4 regions of the Cytobacillus mangrovibacter genome follow, and region 1 is predicted to be linked to each of the others. Evidence: riboswitches for the same ligand, from Rfam matches in the RefSeq annotation. Region 1 holds a riboswitch; each other region holds the start of a gene.
What was found. Region 1 has a riboswitch for cyclic di-GMP ahead of ACFYKT_RS13340 (anti-repressor SinI family protein). Riboswitches for the same ligand answer to the same signal wherever they lie in the genome.
Positions count from the first base shown of each region.

Region 1 (5,537 bases):
CAGTCGCAACCTTTATGGCTTTTGCAGGGATTTCCCTGCCACGATTAATCGGAGGGTATCGAGGGTATCGTCAATATATTTTAGAAAAGATACCAACCATGCTGCCCGACAAAGCAATTACCCTTCACGGCATGACAGGTGTTGGAAAAACGGATATATTAAAGGGATTAAGAGAACAAGGATTGCCAGTCATTGATTTAGAGGGACTAGCTGGTCATCGAGGATCTATTTTTGGTACATTCGGATTGTTTCCTGGCAACAATCAAAAAACATTTGATTCCCTTCTATTTCAATCTCTATCTGAAATCAAAGATTCATCCTTTTTCCTAATCGAAGCAGAGAGCAAACGAATTGGCAAGGTCGTATTGCCTGATGAGCTATTAATAAGAAAACAACAGGGCATGAATCTTAATCTACAAGCTTCCATTCCCTCACGTGTTGAGCGAATTTACCAAGACTATGTTAAGCCCTATCTTGAAGAAGGTTGGTTCTATGAGAAAGTAATTGAACGTTTAGCCTTTATTAAAAAACGCCTGAAGAACCGTGAAATTATTGAGTTGTTAGATGAAGAAGCCACCGCTCAGAATTACAAATCAGTAATCAAAATATTACTTGAAGATTACTACGATCCACGTTATACACATAAACATATGGAGTATAAAGAACCATTCCTCCATATTGATGCAGAAAATACACATGATGCAATCAAAGAAATTATGAAGGTAATCGCATCCAAAGAAGCATTTAGTAAATGATTTGCTGCTTTTTTTGAGCTATTTATTACCATTCATTTTGATTTATGTGCTAAAATATGATCATTTTCCAAACAATATTGTTCTTAATATGGAACTTTCTATTGTTTTTTGATATGATTGTATTACATATAATAATAAGGTGTGTGAGATTGGATGATCGGTGAACGCGTAAAAATACTTCGCAAAGAAAAGAAAATGTCGTTATCCGAACTTGCCGAACAAGCTGGCGTAGCCAAGTCTTATTTAAGTTCGTTGGAAAGAAATTTACAAACAAATCCTTCCATACAATTTCTCGAGAAAATCGCAGCTGTACTTAATGTACCTGTCGATCATTTAATACATGAGCAGCCAAATAAAGATGATCTGGATTCAGAATGGATGAAAATTGTACAAGAAGCAATGAATTCTGGTGTTTCAAAGGAACAATTTCGCGAGTTTCTGGAATTTAATCGATGGAGAATTGATCAGAATAAATAACAAATACGAAGTACGAAAACTTATCGATCATGGGTTTTTCGTGCTTTTTTATTTTGGGAGACTTCACTATATTTGTTCTCCAGAACAATAGCATTCATTCGGGGAATAAGGTAAGATTGTGTTGAAAAGGAGGTGACAATAGAATGAGTGATTTTAATCGGATGGAAGAAATGTTATCGACTTTAATTACGATGGTTGGTGGCATGCGGGAAGATATGAATGAAATGCGGGGGGACATCAATGAAATGAGAGAAGACATCAATGAATTGAAAGTTGAACAGGCAAAAATGCGCGATGACATTAATGAATTGAAAGTTGAACAGGCAAAAATGCGTGATGACATTAATGAACTAAAAGTTGAACAGGCAAAAATGCGCGAAGATATCAATGAACTGAAAGTTGAACAGGGGAAAATCCGTACTGAGAATGAAACGAAGCATAAAGAGATTATGAACATGCTTCATGTAATTAAGGCAGAACAGGACTATGTTTGGGACAAGACTGTTCACAATGAAAGAGACATCGTGAAGATTAGAGAAGAGGTACGCCTTTTAAAAGAATAGCCAACCCCCAGACCACTCCTTCATCAGCGTCCTTTATATTAGTGAGCTTTCTTCCACATATACTTATGAAATTTATGTTGCTATAAGAGTGCTAGAGCTCATAGCAATTGAGCTCTGGCCACTTTCTTCAAAATAAAAAGCATTTCCTGAAAGTACAAGACCCCCAAAGAAATACTTAGCTTGATCTCCTATTCAATTAACGACCTTCTATAATCATTTGTTTGACACTATTTTTCATTAAAAATTCTCTGATCTTTTCTTTCTCTATTCCCAGGTTCTTCGCTTCTACCATAAGCTTCACCCATTCTGTGTCAATTCCCTCAACTTTTGATTTTATCTCAACCACATAATTCCCCCCAAAATACGTATCGTATTCCAGGCAATCCAGCCATCTTAGTATTTTATTCCACTATACCTTAGACCTGTGACTTTGCGTCCCTATCTTTCAATAGGTTTGCCTTTTTCTGTGTCTATTTAGATAGATCATTTACTCTATATGTAAATTGTATATGATTCAAATCACTCTCGGTGTTACTTTTTGTCTATTCTGAAAACTTATATTCAACTATTGTTAGCCAACAATCGACATTTCCCTACAAATTCAAAATATTGGATATTAAAAAAGTAGGAGTTATGTAGGTCAAAAGACCATGCTCCATTCATAATTCTAATAAAATAATAGCGAAGCCCGTCGAAACTTTTATTACAAAATATTAAACTTTACTTTAAATGTCATTGACATACTTTTTTGTTTACACTAGAATCTGCTGGTGAAAAGGGAAAGAATAATCGGGGTAACCCATACGCAATGCAGAACAATAACAGCCGTATACAAGGCAGAGGCTACAGTTGTCAAAACCTTTACAAGACGAATAGTGGGTAATTTATTAAATCGAATTAATATGTAAAGAAAACCGGAGAGCAGCACTTTATACCCGAGAAAGAATAGCGGATTTGCTTCGTATAAATCATTCATTAATGGGTTTCCTTCGTTTATCAGTAAGTAGCGAAGGCCAATAAAAGTAATAGCACCATCAAATAAGTTTAAGATCGCTAGATAAGAAAAGGCCTTTTTCAAATAGATCATCCTTTTTTTCATTCAGTACATATGGAGATATCTATACTTAAATACTTGGATTACTTTCACTATGTGATTTATTTTCGAGTAGTATATCTTTAACCTTATTTAAATAATCTAAGACCTCACTTTTCTCTATTCCTAAATTCTTTGCTTCTTTAAGTAACTGCAGCCATTCTTGATCTATTTCAGTGAATTCTGCCTTTGCCTCAACCACGTTCTTCCCCCCAAATATGTATTCATTTATTTCATATTTCAATATCCCCTGGCACATGAAAATTCTTTCGATATTTTTTAGTAAAGTAATCCATTATTACTTTATTGCTTTTAAATAAACAGAACCACTGCGGTACTTCTCCATTTTCTTTCGGAAAGTTGGCACCTTCACATTTATTCTTTCCATTGTCATCGCATCAAAAAACGGATACAAGGTCAAATTATGCCCACATACCGGACACAGCCATTCTCCCCTTTCACTGCTGCTAAATGATGGACGACAACATCGATCACAATTTTTCTGATACATAAGGCACCACCTTTATAAAATAATAAGGCCTTTGAAATAGTCTATTCCTCAGGCCTTCAATTAATGATTACGACGTAAATTTCTGAAATATAACACGAAAAGCATGCTCCCAGTAAATAGAAGCAGTCCACCGATTAGGAGAGTGTTGTAAGTATTGGTTGCTGTTTTAGGTAAAAGTTTATCTGTCATTTCTGGAGATACGACAATTGGATTTGTAACCTCTACATCTGGATTATTTGGGTCCACTGGATTACCCGGTTCACCTGGTTCTCCTGGATCATTTGGATCAACCGGATCAGGATTTGGATCTGGGTCTGGGTCTGGGTCTGGATCTGGATCTGGGTCTGGGTCTGGATCTGGATCTGGGTCTGGGTCTGGATCAGGGTTTGGATTTGGGTTAGGGTCTGGGTCTGGGTCTGGGTCTGGATCTGGATCTGGATTTGGATCAACAGGGTCAGCTAATGCTTCGGCCTGAAAGATAATTTCCACCTCAGCTGCAGAGCCTTGAAACTCATTCCCAAGTTCGTATGGCATTGTTACTTGAAAGAATACAGTTTCACTGTTACCCTTTGCGAGATTTCTTGGTGTGAATCCAGCGAAGTCTTTCAGTTTGCCTTCGAACAAAATAGCTTCATCCTTCTTAACAAGTAAATCTAACTCTTCAAATAATCCTTTAACTGACTTTTTCTTACCTATAAATGCCGTATATTTAAAATCGCGTTTACCTTCGTTTAAAATAGTGATATCTCTTGGCATCCAGTCACCTGGTTTTAGGTTTCCAACCTCAAAAAAATACCCATTGGGATTTGTATTTATATCTATCTCTTTTTCTTCAGCAAGTACACCTATCTGTTCGATAAATACAAATGAAAAAATTAATAATATTAATAACAATTTTATTAGTTTTGAAAGTAAACCTTGATTAATCATGGCATACCTCACCTACGATTTATATTATCTTAAAAAGGTGGAGAAGCAATTCTCCACCTTTTTATTAATAAATTAATTTCTTACTTCCCCAGCGGTTTGTCTACCTTCAAACGTCCACTCTAAGTTAAGTTTTAAGTCTTGTAGTTCGTTTTGTGGTACACCAGTATCATTAAATCTGAACTTCACTTCAAAGTCATCGACAGATTCTTTTCCAGTTCCAGCCTCAATTCCGTCTCTTAATACATAATAAGGGAAAATCCATGCCCATTCTCTATCAAACTCTTGAGCTAGGCCTTCCGGTGTCATTCCTTTTAATTCCTTTAAAGACTTAGTTAATATAATTTCTTTATCCCTATTTTCATCACCAGTATTCACCAAGAAATCAACCATGATTTCACTGGCGTAAGCATCTACTAAATCAGCTGATATTGTGTCTCCATTAGTTTTAGTAGCTGTGTAGTTAGTATGGAGCAATACATTTCCAATATCTAAAGATCCTTCATTAATAAGCTTGAATGTCTTTTTTATCGAATCACCAGGTTTAAAATCAGTGATATCGACAACCGTAGTTGGATCAACAGAAATATCTAATGTACCGGAAGAGAAGTGATTAGTTTGAACTGCAGAATCACTAAAGTAAGCAAACGTTCCTCCACCAATTAAAGACATTCCTAGTGCTGCTGATGCGATTCCTAAACCTAATTTTTTCTTAATACTCATTTTCCATTTCCTCCTCTTACCCTTTTTGGGTATGTATAATTGTTTTTTTATATTGACCCTTGTTATGTTGAACAAGGAGTACAAACTAGTTAAGCAGTTTTTTCTTTGGTTTCATCTTTTTTGGGTTTTGGATCAATTTCTCTAAGAGCCTGATAAATACTAAATCCTGCATAGCCCAAAAGCAATATTCCAGGACCGATAAGCAAGATGGCACTTCCTTCTTTTGATTGAGCAAAATCTATGAAATATCCTATAAAAGGAATCGTAAAGCCAGAGTAGACGGCAACAACATTGTCAGATAGAACAGCGTCCATATCTGCAGTTTGGTTGTTATCCCCTTTTGTTTCATACATGACATGTTCACCGCTAGTGTTTACTCCAATGATTCTGTGAGTGATTAGAATATCCTCACCTGTTTGGAATGTGATAATGTCATCTTTTTTAAGGGACTTTCTTTCCTTTGAATCAAGCGGCTTTACCGCAATAAC
Region 1 is NZ_JBIACJ010000006.1:278,612-284,148, reverse strand. Features, by position in the region: gene mnmH (tRNA 2-selenouridine(34) synthase MnmH) at 1-755, shown strand, start outside; gene ACFYKT_RS13350 (helix-turn-helix domain-containing protein) at 909-1,232, shown strand; gene ACFYKT_RS13345 (hypothetical protein) at 1,376-1,795, shown strand; gene ACFYKT_RS13340 (anti-repressor SinI family protein) at 1,992-2,141, opposite strand; cyclic di-GMP riboswitch class I at 2,171-2,264, opposite strand; gene ACFYKT_RS13335 (DUF5658 family protein) at 2,553-2,873, opposite strand; gene ACFYKT_RS13330 (anti-repressor SinI family protein) at 2,920-3,090, opposite strand; gene ACFYKT_RS13325 (hypothetical protein) at 3,187-3,399, opposite strand; gene ACFYKT_RS13320 (hypothetical protein) at 3,460-4,329, opposite strand; gene ACFYKT_RS13315 (TasA family protein) at 4,402-5,049, opposite strand; gene sipW (signal peptidase I SipW) at 5,139-5,537, opposite strand, start outside.

Region 2 (5,537 bases), on a different contig from region 1:
TATCAGTATAGAATTTTAATTTCTCCTCACTTTTTTGTAAAAATGATTCAAAATCTAATGGTGATAAAGGGGGACTAAATAGATAACCTTGAATGACCTTACAGTTATACTTCCTTAGAATATTTAACTGCTCAATCGTTTCAACACCTTCGGCAACTACTGACATGTTTAAACTATCTGCTAATGAAATAATCGTGGAGATTAACATGTTATTTTTAGGTAAAGTTGATATATCTTTAATAAACGACCGATCAATTTTAATGGTATCGACCGGAAAACGTCTTAAATAATTCAGCGAGGAGTAACCAGTACCAAAGTCATCAATACTAATGTGTACACCTAATTTTCTTAACTGATTTAATGTCTTTGTTATAGTTGTTTGATTTCCCATTAGAATGGACTCTGTAATCTCAATTTCCAATAGCTCGGGATTAAAATTAGTTTCAATCAGAATTCCGTTTATCGTTTCATAAAGATCCTTTTGCAAGAATTGCTGTGCTGAAAAATTGACAGCAACACGAATAGGCGGCAACCCTTTCTTTTGCCAAGCACTGCTTTGTTGTAGGGCATTTCTAAGTACCCATTCTCCAATTTTCACAATTTGGCCAGTTTCCTCAGCTAAAGGAATAAATTCAGAAGGTGATAATGTCCCCCAGCTTAAGTGTTCCCAACGTATCAGCGCTTCTGCACTTTTTATTGTTCCCTGATCAATGTCTACCCTTGGTTGAAAGACAAGTGTAAACTCTTCACGTTCTATTGCTTTACGCAAATCATTCTGCAGCATAAAGGATCGATAGGATTGGATGTCCATTCCAGAATGATATACTCTATATTGATTTTTCCCTTGTTCTTTTGCACGATACAAGGCAGCATCAGCACTTTTCATTAACATTTGTTCATCTCCGCCATCATAAGGGAAAATACTGATTCCTATACACACGGTAATGAATAACTCATAACTATCAATATAAAATGGAGCTTTAAATACTTCTAATATTTTTCCTGCAATTTCCAAGGCATGCTCTCTATCTGTATTCGGCAATAAGATATTGAACTCATCACCGCCCACCCGCGCAACCAAACCTAATGTTTGCACACTGTCTTTTATTCTTTTTGCAATTTCTTGAAGAACTTTATCACCAATAATATGACCAAGTGAATCATTAATATATTTAAATCGATCCATATCTAAATACATAACTGTTAATGTCTGATTGGTTTGCCTTGCATGATTTATCTTTAAGATTAATTGATCATTAAAAAATCTTCTATTTGGCAATTCTGTCAAACCATCATGATAGGCCATATAAGTGATCTTTTCCTGGTATTGCTTCTGATTGGTAATGTCCCGGATCGTGCAGGCAATAAAACAGCGATTATGAACCCAGCGTTTGCCAATCTGAACCTCAGCAGGAAAAGCCGTTCCATCTTTTAATGTAAGAATTACTTCATCTAATTTCTCGTACCCTATGAAATTATTCAAATGATTAACGGCTGATAGAACACTGTTAATATATTCTTCCGTATCAACACCTGTGAAAAGTGTGGTTATGTTTTCCCCTAGAATAGCCGCTTTATCTTTTTTAAACATCTTCTCCGCTGCGGGATTCACCTTTAAGATAACCCCATCCTGATTGACAATGATCATCGAATCAATGGAAGTCTCATTAATGACATTCGCCAGTTCTTCAGAAATTCGCAGCTGTGCTGTCATATTAGACAACTCTGAATTAGCCTTCTCTAGTTCTCTTTTCTTTTCAGTCAAATCTTCAGCTTGTTGTATAAGAAGTTGTTTCATTTTGTAGAGTTGAACAAATCCTTCCACCTTTGCCTTTAAGATGACTGGATCAAATGGTTTTAGAATATAGTCAATCGCTCCAATTGAGTAGCCTGTAAAAATATGCTCGGAGTCAAGATTATTGGCAGTAATAAATAGAATGGGGATATTTTTCGTCTTCTCTCTTGCTTTAATGATTTTCGCTGTACCAAAGCCGTCTATACCCGGCATTTGAACATCTAATAATATCGCAGCAAAGTCGTATTTTAATAAGTGTTTTAACGCCTCTTCACCCGAAAAGGCTTTTATTAAATTATATTCCTCTCTTTCAATGATTGCTTCCAGAGTCAGTAGATTTTCAGGCCGATCATCAACTAATAATAGATTAATTTTTTCATTGCTCTTCAAAATAAAGTGTCCACTCCTCTCTGTAAAGTCTGATTTCCTTATAAAAAAAAGACTACCTATATGGGTAGCCTTAAATAAACATTTACTTCTATGTTTACTTTTTACTGGCAACCCGACTATCATTGTCCCTTTGAGACTTTAGACTCGTAGCTTTGCGTCCTTATCTTTCAATAAGTTTGCCTAAATAATTTAGTTCTAATAGTTTTTGTAAAACTACAGTTTACAGTTGTTTACTTTTTACCTTAAGCACTTCTTCCTATTACCTTGTTAATTCATTTATACTATACGAATAATATTAAGTAAATGATTTTGTCAATTTTGGGAAAATTATGCCGAAGGTGGTATACCGGGGGATTTGTAAATATTTAATTTCTATTTAATGTTTGAATAAATCTTCGTTGAAACTTAAAAAATAAAAATAGAAGCATCCCATAAGTTTTGGTCAAATTGTGGGATGCTTCTGTTAAAATTCTCAGGGTTAGCATTCCACTTTCGTGTTGCTAACCGATCCTTATGTCAAGGGTTTGACGGGCAGATTACATCATGCCGCCCCTAAGGTGAGAGTGTGTAATATCTTTAACCTAGTGTGTGTAGAGTGCGGTATATCAATGTTTTGTTAAATTCTGACTGTAACATCTTTAACGAGGTTTTACTATTTTTTACTGGATTGCGTTAGCAAAATGTTAGCAATTTGCTAGCCTGGTTACGACCACGAAATTAACAATTTGCTATTAACGGATTTACCATATAGAAACGTCAAAAGGTTTTGAATATCATTTTCTATATGAAAATTCCCAATTTATTGTTCTTATATAAGCACGAATATCAATTGTGAAAGGGCTTCAATATTCATCAACCAATTTTGCCTCGATTTTCAACTTGAAAATTGTGTATTGCTAAATTTAATCTTGTTATGTCTTTTACAGATAAATCAACAAACTGTACACCATAAGAAATTGATTTCCCTTTAATGTAATCTTCTCTTCTCATGATTTTACCTTTTAAATCAAATAATTCGCCGTAGAAGGTAAAATTAATTTTTATTATAATATTGTATTTTACAGGAAATTCAAAAGACGTTAGAAACTTCAGACCACCAATACTAAGATCCTCGATTACTCCATTAAAATTCCTATTCTTTAATTTCCCTATAGAACTATTACCAAATTCCATTAGAGTAAAAGTACTTTCTATTTTAGGAAGGTTTATTCTATAAGAATTTCTCTTTTCAATTGGACTAGTCTTTTTAACGATATTTAGGTTATTTTTAGAATATCCACCTCCGATCCAAAGTATACAGGGTTGGCCAGGGGGGATTTATTTTCACAGAAAAATAGAGTATAAAATCGGATTATATCCATAGAATACAAGATTTACTATTTCGCGGATAATTCAGGATCTGTAATTGGAATAAATACTCCTTCCATACCTTTAAAGAGGGAGGTTGTCATATATCCATCTTCTTGCAAAAAATTTATAATAATTTTATTTTGAATTTGGAAATATACCTTTGTATAAATAAATCAATAAGAAGGGAACCAAAAATGGACAATCAAAAATTAGCAGATCATGAATCATTAGATTTACATGAAGTTATCAATTTTAAAACCCTTTGCTTAGCGAAATCAAAACTAATGCAAGGACTCGTATTTGATCATGATTTGAGAGCACTAATGCAAAAAGATGTTGAACAATCCATTCTAGCGCTTGGAGAATTACAGGCAGTTTATCAACGTGCACCTTTTGAAGCTCCTGTTCCTCAAAACCGGCCAACACCAATAATAAATTGAAAGGAAGTATAATTCATTGAATAATGACTATTTAGACCCTATAAACTCGTTACATGTACCCGAGCTAGCTGATACCACATTTGCAATGGATTTCCTTCTTCGTGCCAAAGAAGGTGTCCGGAATATTGCAGTCGCATTAACAGAGTCTGCATCACCTGATGTTAGAACCCTCTTACGAACACAGTTAATGCAAGGTATTGCCATGCACCAAGAAATTACAGAACTAATGATTAATAAAAAATGGTTCCATCCATACGAACTAAGTGAACAGTATAAACTAGATCAACTCTCTGCCAACAATACATTGATGATTGGCAAAATGAATCTATTCCCGGTTGAGACCAATAGAAAAGGTATGTTTGACCGGACACCTGATGATCACTAACACTGGAGGCTGTATAACATGAAGGCAGTAACATATCAAGGTATAAAAAATGTTGTAGTTAAAGAAGTTCCAGATCCAAAGATTGAAAAACAAGATGACATGATTATTAAAGTAACGAGTACAGCTATATGTGGGTCTGATTTACATTTAATTCATGGCATGATTCCTAACCTGCAAGAAAACTATGTTATCGGCCATGAACCAATGGGAATCGTCGAAGAAGTTGGTCCAGGTGTGACTAAGGTAAAAAAGGGAGATCGAGTCATTATCCCTTTTAATATAGCATGCGGTGAATGCACTTATTGTAAAAACCATTTGGAAAGCCAATGTGATAATTCTAATGATAATGGTGATATGGGTGCCTATTTCGGATATTCTGGTACGACGGGTGGCTATCCAGGTGGACAAGCCGAATATTTAAGAGTGCCCTTTGCCAACTTTACTCATTTCAAAATTCCAGAGACTTGTGAAGAGCCGGATGAAAAGTTAACAGTTATTGCCGATGCGATGACTACTGGTTTTTGGAGTGTTGACAATGCAGGCGTAAAGGATGGAGATACAGTTATTGTTTTCGGCTGTGGTCCAGTTGGTCTTTTTGCTCAAAAATTCTGTTGGTTAAAAGGGGCAAAGCGTGTCATTGCAGTTGATTATGTCAATTATCGCCTTCAGCACGCTAAGCGCACCAACAAAGTAGAAATTGTTAACTTTGAAGACCATGAAAATGTTGGAAGTTATTTGAAGGAAATAACCAAAGGCGGCGCTGATGTTGTCATTGATGCAGTTGGTATGGATGGTAAAATGACTGATTTAGAGTTCTTGGCGAGCGGAATGAAGCTCCAAGGCGGAGCATTAAGTGCATTTATCATGGCTTCACAAGCAGTGCGTAAAGGCGGGACAATTCAAGTTACTGGCGTTTACGGCGGCAGATATAATGGTTTCCCTCTTGGAGATATTATGCAGCGAAATATCAATATCCGTTCTGGGCAAGCACCTGTGATTCACTATATGCCGTATATGTTTGAATTGGTTTCGACCGGAAAAATTGATCCAGGAGATGTCGTAAGTCATGTACTTCCACTTAGTGAAGCAAAGCGTGGCTATGAGATTTTTGACACAAAAATGGATGATTGTATAAAAGTCGTGTTGAAACCTTAAGGAAGGAGGTTAATAAATGAAC
Region 2 is NZ_JBIACJ010000016.1:41,543-47,079, forward strand. Features, by position in the region: gene ACFYKT_RS19825 (EAL domain-containing protein) at 1-2,185, opposite strand, end outside; cyclic di-GMP riboswitch class I at 2,289-2,376, opposite strand; gene ACFYKT_RS19830 (PilZ domain-containing protein) at 3,038-3,502, opposite strand; gene ACFYKT_RS19835 (spore gernimation protein GerQ) at 3,730-3,975, shown strand; gene ACFYKT_RS19840 (spore coat protein) at 3,992-4,360, shown strand; gene ACFYKT_RS19845 (zinc-dependent alcohol dehydrogenase) at 4,379-5,515, shown strand; gene ACFYKT_RS19850 (hypothetical protein) at 5,532-5,537, shown strand, end outside.
Region 2: it holds a riboswitch for cyclic di-GMP, as region 1 does, so the genes downstream of both, ACFYKT_RS19825 (EAL domain-containing protein) here and ACFYKT_RS13340 (anti-repressor SinI family protein) in region 1, are expected to answer to the same signal.

Region 3 (5,537 bases), on a different contig from region 1:
CAGAAAAGGTTGGTTGATTGGAGCGGAAGGTGCGAGACTCCTGTGGGAGAAGTGGGACAGCTGAGACCCCACAGACGCTTTAGCGTCGAGGAGGCTCAGCGCCCACCCCGCGGAAAGGGAGTACCTGGAGCGGAAATCAACCTTTACTCACTCAAGTAAAAGCAACAATGTTTGCGGAAACAGCCTATGAATAGGAGACCGTAGTTAATTGGTTTAAGATCAGAAAAGGGCTGGCAACCAAAAAGAGAGGGTAACATGATGTTACATACCTATTCAGGTGAGACAATACGATTTGAAATAAAGTACAAAAACCGAACTACAATAGGAATGACGATAGATAGCTATGGAAATGTGGAAGTCCAGGCTCCGAAAAAGACGCCTGATGAAAGAGTGCTTCAAGTATTAGAGGAAAAGTGGGATCTTATTCAGCAAAAGATAAAAGAAATGAAGGATAGGCAGCAGGGATTACAGAAAAAGGTCTATGAGCATGGAGAGAATTTTCTTTATTTAGGAAACAGCTTCCCAATAAAGATTTTCCAAGATATAAATCTAACGCAAGACCATGTCGTGTTTGAGGGAGAAACATTGCATATATATGTGAAGCTTCTTGAGGATGAAAGAATAAAGCAAGCTTTAAAACGATTCTATTACAAACAATGTAAGTCATTAGTGGAGAAGAGTATTGCCTCCTATCAAAACAAATTTAAGGAAAAACCGCGTTCCATCCGTATATCAGATAGCAAAACTACGTGGGGAACCTGTGATTCAAGGAGGCAGTTAACTTTTAATTGGCGGTTGGCGATGGCACCTCGTGAAGTAATTGACTATGTAGTCGTTCATGAAATGTGCCATTTCGTTCATCTGAATCATGACCGCTCCTTCTGGCGCCTTGTTGGAAGTATCATGCCTGATTATAAAGACAAGGAGAATTGGTTAGCTTTATCTAATTGGAAAATGACTGTTTAGTATAAAATAATTCCCAATGAATTCTAATAGTAAATGATAATAATGGTTAGGAATTAAACGATTTGATAGGTATTGAATGAAAGAGCAAGAGAAATAAATAAGGGAGGAAGTACATGTTTTTTATCGGATTAACCATTTCGCTTATTTTACTTTTGTCGGGAATCGTTCTGCTTGTACAATCTTCTTATATAATAGGAGGCATTCTATTAGGTTCGGGCATAATTGTACTCATATTATTGATTCATTATTATCGAAAAAGAAATCGTAAAAAAGATAGCGGGATTTCGGATTGTTTGGATTGTGATATTCCTGTAATGAATTGTCCAAGTCTATCATCAATGAAAAAAATGGACTGTGATTGTGATGGAGATAAAGGATTTGATTGTGATTGTAGTCCCAATTGATTGACCTAACAATAGGGAGGAAAAAAACAATGAGGGAGCTTTTGATGACTGTCCCGTGTCATCGTATACCTGAAAGATGTCTTCACTTCAAAGGGAAGCCCATGCCCCTATGTACAAGATGCTTTGCAATGCTGCTTGGCTATCTTTTTACACCGATTGCTTTAGCTTTTCACATGGTCGTACCTTTGTGGGTCCCAATTATTTTGGCGGTTCCTCTTGTAATAGATGGATTTACACAGAAATGGAAGTGGAGGAAGAGTTCTAACCCTACTCGTTTTATAACCGGCATTCTTTTTGGAATTGGGCAATCACTATTTATTTCCATTATGATTTGGAGTATTGTTCAATTCTTTATATAGCGCTATAAAGATTATTGAGAGAGGATGGATAATTATGGAGATAACTGCAATAACAGAAAATGGCATAGGTATTGCTGTTGTAAAATCTAATGAAATCCTAATTAATGATGTTCAGTCGGCTTTGGATTTTATGGCAACAGTACAGTATGAATCAGGCTGCAATCGTATAATTATAAATAAATCAGCAATTTGTGAGGACTTTTTTCACTTAAAAACAAGACTTGCAGGAGAAATATTACAAAAATTTGTTACTTATCATGTTAAATTTGCAATAGTTGGTGACTTTTCTAATTATGAAAGTAAGAGTTTGAAGGATTTTATTTATGAGTGTAACAATGGTAAGGATGTATTTTTTGTTCCAGATGAAGAAAAGGCGATAGAAAAAATGATGAATGTTTAATTCATAATTCAATTCTTTATGGACATTAAAATAAACAATTCGACAAAGAGGTATGCGGAACAATTTAATCAATCAAATATTTAGGTGTGGGCAGATGTTCGTACAAGTTTTATTTGCTAATATTCATAAATACCTATATTATTATTTTTATATAGTAATAAGGAATTAGATAATTAATAAGGGGCAAATCTATTGAAAAATAGAGACGCAAAACTACAGGGGCTAAAGTATGGATTGATATACTATGCCAGCCAGTTGCTGAAAACAATTGTTTTCATTACTAGACCCTTCTATTTAGAAGGGTTATTTTTGTGTGAATTAGGTTAATATCACAGCTTTGACCATGACAATAATTAATAGGGAGAGAAACAAAATAATGAGGATAAGTGTAAGAAAAAAATTACTGCTCGGTTTTATTTCAATTATTATGTTAATAGCGATCATTTCAACTAGTTCCTATTATCAGTACGATATTATTAACAGAAATTATGCCGAAGCCATTGATGAAGGCCTTCAAAAAAATAAGCTTGTTTCTGAGATGCAGGAGTCCGTTTTATCAGAACAGATTGCTTTGCGTGGTTTTATTATTAGCGCAGATGAAACCAATATCAAGCGTTTTAATCAATCACATGATGAGTTTGTAAAAAGTTCAAAAGAATTTTTAAGTCTAAAGATTGATTCAAAGGCACAAAAGATAATCGAGGATTTAATTGAAGTAGAAGTGCAATACCGAGAAGTAGCTTTAGAGGCGATTGAATATAAAAAGACGGAACAATTGGATAAGATTACAGGATTAATGAAAATAAGAGGAAATGCCATCTCTAGCAGGGTAGCTGAAAATGTTGAAAAGGCCCTTCTTAATCAGGAATTGTCATTTAAAGAAATGAGTAAGGAACAATCGAATCAAATCACGCACATGAAAACCTTATTAGTTGTTATTTCCCTAGCTGCATATCTTATTGGAATCGCTGTTGCCATCTATTTAAGCAAAATAATCTCCAAGCCTGTTCAGCAAATTTCAAAATCGGCCGAGCAAATTGCTAATGGAAATTTGCGATTGGATGATATCAAGATCAAGAATAGAGATGAAATTGGTCAATTAGCAGACTCATTTAATCAAATGACCCATAATTTAAGGGAATTAATTGTACAGGTGGATCATACATCCGGACAGGTTGCATCTTCTGCTGAGGAATTGACTGCTAGTGCACAGCAAACGAATGCGGCAACCGAGCAGATTGTAACTGCCATTCAGGAGGTTGCTAGCGGATCCGAAATACAAGGGAAAAATACAGAAGATAGTGCGATAGCAGTGAATGAGATGGCTTTGGGGATTCAGCGAGTAGCGGAAAAAACGGCAACTGTGGCTGAATCGGCATCAGATACGACAAAACAAGCCGTTGTTGGCAATGATTCGATTATAAAAGTAATCGAGCAAATGAGGTCAATAAATAGTTCTACCGATGAAACGAACAAAGTAATTAAAGAATTAAATAGTAAATCAGCAGAGATTGGTCAGATTATTGATATGATAACGGGAATAGCAGAGGAAACGAATTTATTAGCTTTAAATGCTGCAATTGAATCAGCTCGAGCTGGTGAACATGGGAAAGGTTTTGCTGTTGTTGCAAATGAAGTGAAGAAACTGGCTGAGCAGTCACGAGCATCAGCAACCCAAATTGCTAACCTTGTACATGTCATTCAAAATGATACGGTGCGAGTTGCTGATATGATGGACAAAAATACAAATGAGGTCAATGAAGGAATGGATTTAGTACAGGACACTGGAAAAACGTTCGACTTCATTATGAAATCAATTGAGAATGTAAGTGATGAAGTTCAAGAGTTATCTGCTATTTCAGAGGAAATGTCAGCAAGCGTGGAACAGGTCAATTCCTCTATTGCCGAAGTTTCACTAATTGCAAAAGGGGCTGTTGGCCGTACAGGCGAGATAGCTTCTGCTTCAGAAGAACAGTTGGCATCAATGGAAGAAGTCACTGCGTCTTCATCCACATTAGCAAAAATGGCTGAGGATTTAAAAGGTTTGATTCGACGATTTACAATTTGATCCCAACTAATTGGATAGTCTTAAAAACAAGCGCTACTCATCGTAAATGAGATAGCGTTTTTTTATTCCTTTTTGTCAAATGTTATTAGTATAGTGAATACAGGCAAAATACTATTTGACAAATAATATTTTCTTTAATACATTTATAATATTCTATTAATTTATAATAATCTTAATTTAAATAATAGTATTGTAATATATTAAGCAAGAAAGTATAATACAATTCATAGATAAAAGACAGATGTCCATATAGGGTGGAATACCCTGAGGGTGTCAATTAATTAAATGAATCAATATACACAAATTGTTAGCAATATCAGAATTTTAACTAAGGGGGAACATCTATGAAGAGCTTATTCAAAAAGTGGAATCAAGTGAGCTTAGTCAAACAAATCATCATTGGTTTAATTATCGGTATTATTTTGGCTTTAGTTATCCCAGAAGTAGCCAAGCCTGTTGCTATTTTTGGTTCATTATTTGTAGGTGCTTTGAAAGCCATTGCACCAGTGCTTGTACTATTTTTGGTTATGTCAGCTATTGCTGGGCACAAAAGTGGCAAGAAAACGAATATGAAGTCCGTTATTATTCTTTATCTTTTAGGAACTTTTTTAGCAGGTTTAATCGCTGTTCTTGTAAGTTTTATTTTTCCAGTTAACTTAACGCTTGTGAAGGGTGCAGAAGGTGTGACTCCTCCTAGCGGTGTGGTTGAGGTTATTAAAACTTTATTGCTGAACATTGTTGATAATCCAGTGAAGGCCATTTTTAACGCCAACTATATCGGTATATTAGCTTGGGCGATTCTTCTTGGTTTGGCTTTGAAAAATGCTGCCGATTCAACAAAAACACTGATTTCTAATTTCTCTGATGCTGTTTCTAAATTAGTTACATGGGTAATTAAGTTAGCTCCATTAGGAATCATGGGTCTAGTATTTGAGTCAATTACGACAAGTGGGCTAGATGCTCTACTTGGCTATGGAAAATTGCTTGCCGTATTAATTGGCTGTATGATCTTTGTAGCGTTGGTTGTCAATCCAATCATTGTGTATGCATTTATTAAACAAAATCCATACCCGCTTGTTTTTAAGTGTTTAAAGGAGAGTGGAATTACCGCTTTCTTTACACGCAGCTCAGCTTCAAACATCCCTGTAAATATGAAATTATGTGAAGATCTTGGTTTAAATAAGGATAGTTATTCAGTTTCAATTCCATTAGGCGCAACAATCAATATGGCTGGAGCTGCTGTGACGATTTCTGTATTGACTCTTGCAGCAGTTCATACGCTTGAAATTCCAGTCGATCTTCCAACAGCTATCATCCTTAGCGTCCTGTCAGCTGTATGT
Region 3 is NZ_JBIACJ010000018.1:42,024-47,560, reverse strand. Features, by position in the region: gene ACFYKT_RS20560 (M48 family metallopeptidase) at 259-966, shown strand; gene ACFYKT_RS20555 (hypothetical protein) at 1,080-1,370, shown strand; gene ACFYKT_RS20550 (DUF2085 domain-containing protein) at 1,400-1,729, shown strand; gene ACFYKT_RS20545 (DUF4180 domain-containing protein) at 1,764-2,129, shown strand; cyclic di-GMP riboswitch class I at 2,302-2,392, shown strand; gene ACFYKT_RS20540 (methyl-accepting chemotaxis protein) at 2,506-4,197, shown strand; gene sstT (serine/threonine transporter SstT) at 4,542-5,537, shown strand, end outside.
Region 3: it holds a riboswitch for cyclic di-GMP, as region 1 does, so the genes downstream of both, ACFYKT_RS20540 (methyl-accepting chemotaxis protein) here and ACFYKT_RS13340 (anti-repressor SinI family protein) in region 1, are expected to answer to the same signal.

Region 4 (5,537 bases), on a different contig from region 1:
ATCTGCTAACATAACGCCTACGAGACCTGCTACATAATATGTATAATCATCTAAATCTGCTTCATCCTTAATTTCCCACTCTTTTCCTACCCAATTCGCCATACCTTCAGCCATAATTGATGTCGCTTGCAAGATCTTCTCTTTTATTGACTGCGGGCAAACGTTTATCCAATCACCCAGTCGAAGTGTGACTTCCGGAAGTAATGTTTGGAATGGTTGAAAGATTTCAGTTAACTCTTTATCATGGAATGGCTTTCGTAAAACTTGACTGATCGAAAGTAAAAGGTTGCTTTTGGACGATAATGGAAGCCCTGGATGATCCTCAATCTCGTCTATTGCTCTCATGCATAAGTAGGCAGATGAAACTGCTTCTCTTAATCCCGGTGATAAAAGACTAATGGGAATAAAGAAAGTCCGACTAGTCGCCTTTAACATATCTGTTGCACTACTTTGTAAATCCTTTGTTTCACTCACCTTTTACTTCCTCCTCTTTAAAATTAGGTAACGGCTCATATATTGATTGTAATATTCTCTGATTTTGAGTGCAAATTTTTATTATCTAATCTCTAAGTGGTATGACCACTTTCCTAGTTTATATTATACTGAAATATCGACATCTTTTCCAACTTGTGAAATTAAATTCAATATGAATAAAAAAGAAGCAATAAATGATGATGGTCATTTGATTGCTCCTTTTTCAGTAATCCTTTGCGAAATGACTCCTACTCAGGCTTTTTAATTGCTAGCCCTTTTTGCATGATGATTAGTTCTTCCGCCAATGCATCAATGCGTGAAAGAACTTCCTCATCAATAATTTCATTTGCAGCGTTAAAGTGTTCTCCATTTGCGTACACATAGCTCGGTGCTACAAAAGAGCGTAAATAACCTGCAATGGGCTTTAATTGATTTTCAACTACTAGATAGTGCTGATAAGTTCCCCCATTTGCGACAAATCCCATTACTTTATGACGGAAAACGGCTGGATGAACCAAATCAAATACATTTTTTAATGGAGCCGGAAACGAACCATTAAAGATCGGGAATCCAATTAAGTAAAAGTCAGCATCTGAGATGATCTTAATCATTTTCTTCGTGTCATCGTTATAAAGATCGGGATTTCTGCCATCACAAAATTCAATATTATACTCTCTCAAGTCGAGCATTTCGATCTCTGTATCTGGATACTTTTCCTTCATTTTTTTTAGAACTGTCTCAACTAATATGGCTGTTTTTGCGCCTATGATTGTACCTGATATACCAAGTATTTTCATTCGTAGTATCTCCTTTCCTTGGTGTTCCTCTTTTTACAGGAAATGTTTATTGCTCATTTTCAACATGCGAACAATAATAACCTAATTATACATTATCATACACTTTTTCTTCATAAATGCGAATTAAAACAACTTATGTATAAATTTAAGTTTATTCACAAAAAATAAGAAAAAGATAGTTGAGGTGAAACGTATGGGACTATTGAATTCGTTTAATGAGTGGAGAGCAAATAGATACGAAAAACATGTATCTCAAATGGAAGAGGAGAATAAATGTCCAGAATGCTATGGCCGAGGATTTTCCGTATACCCTGGGAACGAATATGCCTACCATGCCAATTTATTTGATTGTCCTGGCTGCAGCGGAAGCGGGCAATATTCAGATTGGGAAAACCAGATTGAATAAGAAAAGTGTCAACACCACAAAGGATATTCATCCCTTTTCGGTGTTGACACTCCCTATTTTAAGATGTAACCATTTGATTTCCGCCTTGTTTTTTTGCTTTATATTGAGCTTGATCGGCAGATTTCTTTAAGGTATCTACAGAAGAACCATTCATCGGATAGGTTGCAACACCTGAACTAATTGAAACAGTGATTTCACAGTCTGAAATTCTAATTGGATGCTGAGCTAAGTATTCCGCTAATTCTTCATAAATTTGGTCCACTCTATGTTGAGAAGAGCCCTTTATGATAATCATAAATTCGTCCCCTGCATAGCGGTAGCCTACGACATTTTCATCACAAATACTTTTGATCCCATCAGCTAAAACCCTCAAATATAAATCACCAATATCGTGGCCAAAGTTGTCATTTACCTTCTTTAAACGATCAGAGTCAATCATCATAAGGGTAATTTCTTGTCCTTCTGAGCTAATTAACTTGGATAAATCATTATGAAAGGCACGATGATTTTTCAATCCTGTCAATTCATCTGTTTGTGACATTAAATATATTTTCTCATAAAGTCTTGCTGTCTCTATTGAATTGATAACTTGATTCCCTATAATTTGCAGTAATTCTTCATGTTCCTTTCGATAGGCAAAGTCAGATACACTTTGTGCAGAAATCACTGCTTTTACATGATCATCAATAATTACGGGGACAAAAATGCCGGACTTTGTATCTGTTACTCCAAACGTTGTATCTGTTTGATCAAGACTTACTTTCCGGGGATGAACAATTTCTTTTGTTGTAATGGCTCTAGTAGTAAAATTATTCCCCATTTTTATATAATCTTGTGGATAGAATATGCCATTCTCCACCATAAAAATAAAGTGAATAAGTGGATTTCCTTCGGTGTATAACGCAATAAAAAAGGAATCTGTCGGCATTACTTGAGAAACCATTTCATATGCCTTTTTAAGCAGAACTTCTTCATTCAATGTTTTACTGCAAACTTGGGCAAAATCATGCAAAATGATGTAATGCTTATTTAACCAGCTCATATTTTCCATTTGTACATTTACTTTTTGTAATTGTGATAGTAAAGATTCAACAACCTGTTTATCGCTATCTTCGCCGACCGTGCGAATAATTTCCTTATAGGTATCCCCTGAGATAATATTTTTCTCTGTACCGATCTTTTTCAATAGTTTTGTAATGATCCCTAAGATTTGATGGATATTTTCCTTGTGTTTACCCATTTTTAACACTTCCAAAGATATATTTTCACAAAAAATAGACTAACCAAATACCGATTAATCTAACTCATTCATAGTTATACACGGTAGCTGGCTGGCATTGTCTAATGACTTTAGCCCCTCTAGCTTTGCGTCCTCATTTTTCAATGAATTTGCCTTTTCTATAATTAAATTGGAATTCTGAAAAGTCATAAAATGGTTGTATCTTTACTATATAGTTCTTAATAACCATAGTCAATTCATTTTCAATCAAAAAATGGGAAATAGGCAGAATTTTTTCAAGATTCCCTATTCTAGTTTCCGACTATTGTAGGTCAATTTGAAGTTATATTTTATCCCAATATATATATTATCATAAAATCAAATAGTTTAGCCATGCAAAGCTTTAAAGGGAAAATAAGGTATTCAACTATTTAAAGTGAATACCTTTTTCCTTTACCTATCACGTTATCCTATCCTACTTGTCTGCTAACAAACTTCTTCTTTTGAATATAAATGAGCCTCATTGACAAACAAACGCCAGCAGCAAGCAATCCAACTGTTAATCCAACCCAATAGCCTGTTGCACCTAGATCGGCAAAATGTGCCAGAATATATCCAACTGGCAAACAAATGAGCCAATAGGCGATTAGTGTAATAATAAATGAAATATTTACATCTTTATAGCCCCTTAATGCTGCCTGTGCCGTTGCTTGTATAGCATCCGATATTTGGAAGAATAGGGCATAAATTAAGAAATGGGCAGTTAAAGAAATAACGGCTGCTTCATTGGAATAGAATCCAGCCACTTCATAGCGGAACAGAACGACTAACAATCCTGTGAAGAGGGCTATTATAACAGATAGATAGATTCCTAACCAGCTATATGCTTTTGCATCCTTAAATCTCCCTGCTCCGACCTCATACCCAACTAGGACCGTTTGGGCCATTGAAATACTCATAGGGATCATATATAAGAAGGAGACAATATTTAAAGCAGCTTGATAAGCCGCAATCGTGTTAACATTATATTTACTTAGTAAAATAGTTACAACCGCAAACATACTTGTTTCAAAAAAGATGGATAGCCCCATTGGCACACCAATTTTCAGGATTTCTTTACATTTATCTAAAGAAAACTCTCTAGAATTTGAAAAGATATTGTAAACTGAAAATGGTTCTTTCGTTTTTATAATATATATCGTCATCCCCAATATTAACCAATAGGTAATAGCAGTAGCATACCCTCCACCTGCGCCCCCTAGTTCTGGGAAACCTAATTGACCAAAGATGAATACATAATTAAAAAATAAATTGATTGGCAAAGCCAATAACAAAATAACCATAACAACACGAGTTTTGCCAAGGGCATAAATAAATGACCTTAGAACATTAAAAGTAAAAAAGGGAATAATCCCAAAACTTAGGCCAACCAAATAGTTAAATGCTGTTTCATGCACTTGATCTGGCAGATTCATTGTCGTTAATAATGGATCTAAGAAAAAGAATCCAATAATAATAACGGCAACCGCAATCCCAACCGCTAAATAAATTCCATTCTTCACTATCGACGTAACTTCCCCCGTTTTCTTCTCGCCGAAACGCTGGGCCACAATGGGAGAAACAGCAAGCAAAATGCCGCTTAAGCCTGTAAATACTGGATTCCAAATGGATGACCCGATCGCAACACCTGCGAGTGCAGATGAATGATACTTGCCAGACATAATTGTATTAAAAAACACCATTGAAAACATTCCAAGCTGAGTGATCAGAATTGGAACCAATAAGATGAAGGTTTGCTTTATCTTTTCTTGAATAGTAAACGTTTGGTTCATAGCTATGGACTCCTTGAATAAAATATTCCTTATTAAAATAGTTATAATCTATCATACTCTATCAACCCTACTTTTCAAGTAAATTATCACTCTTTAATAGGATTCTAATAATGATAAATGATTGCGGTCTTTTTCAAACTGTCTTATGATAATAACAATATTAAAACATTGTATTCTTGCACCTGATTAACCTGGTAAAGGAGAATAGTTTAATGACCACTTTTGTAAATCAACAAGATGGTGTTTTTCCATCTGTGTGCCCCCTTGATTGCCCAGATCAATGCGGCTTACTCCTTCATAAAGAAAACGGAAAAATTGTAAAAGTTGATGGAGATCCGAATCACCCAGTAACCAAAGGGAATATTTGTAATAAAGTGCGAAATATGAAGGAAAGAATTCATAGCGAAAATCGCTTGAAATATCCAATGAAGCGAGTAGGCACCAAGAATGAAGGGAAATTTGAACGGATAAGCTGGGAGGAAGCAATTCAAACGATTACTTCTCACTGGAAAGAACTGATTCAAACGGCCGGTCCTGAGAGTATTTTGCCATATAGCTTCTACGGGAATATGGGGAATCTTACAGCGGAAGGAATGGATCGCCGCTTCTTCCACCGCTTAGGGGCTTCACAACTAGACCGGACAATTTGCCAGGCAGCAGGAACAACCGGCTATAAATATACGATGGGCGGAAATCTAGGGATCGACCCTGAAGATACGATTCATTCAAAGCTTATCATTTTCTGGGGCATTAATGCTGTGAGTACGAATATGCATCAGGTAGCTCTTGCACAAAAGGCAAAAAAAAAT
Region 4 is NZ_JBIACJ010000007.1:78,914-84,450, reverse strand. Features, by position in the region: gene ACFYKT_RS13890 (squalene/phytoene synthase family protein) at 1-474, opposite strand, end outside; gene ACFYKT_RS13885 (NADPH-dependent FMN reductase) at 723-1,271, opposite strand; gene ACFYKT_RS13880 (methionine aminopeptidase) at 1,465-1,677, shown strand; gene ACFYKT_RS13875 (sensor domain-containing diguanylate cyclase) at 1,736-2,917, opposite strand; cyclic di-GMP riboswitch class I at 2,997-3,081, opposite strand; gene ACFYKT_RS13870 (MATE family efflux transporter) at 3,367-4,728, opposite strand; gene ACFYKT_RS13865 (molybdopterin-dependent oxidoreductase) at 4,941-5,537, shown strand, end outside.
Region 4: it holds a riboswitch for cyclic di-GMP, as region 1 does, so the genes downstream of both, ACFYKT_RS13875 (sensor domain-containing diguanylate cyclase) here and ACFYKT_RS13340 (anti-repressor SinI family protein) in region 1, are expected to answer to the same signal.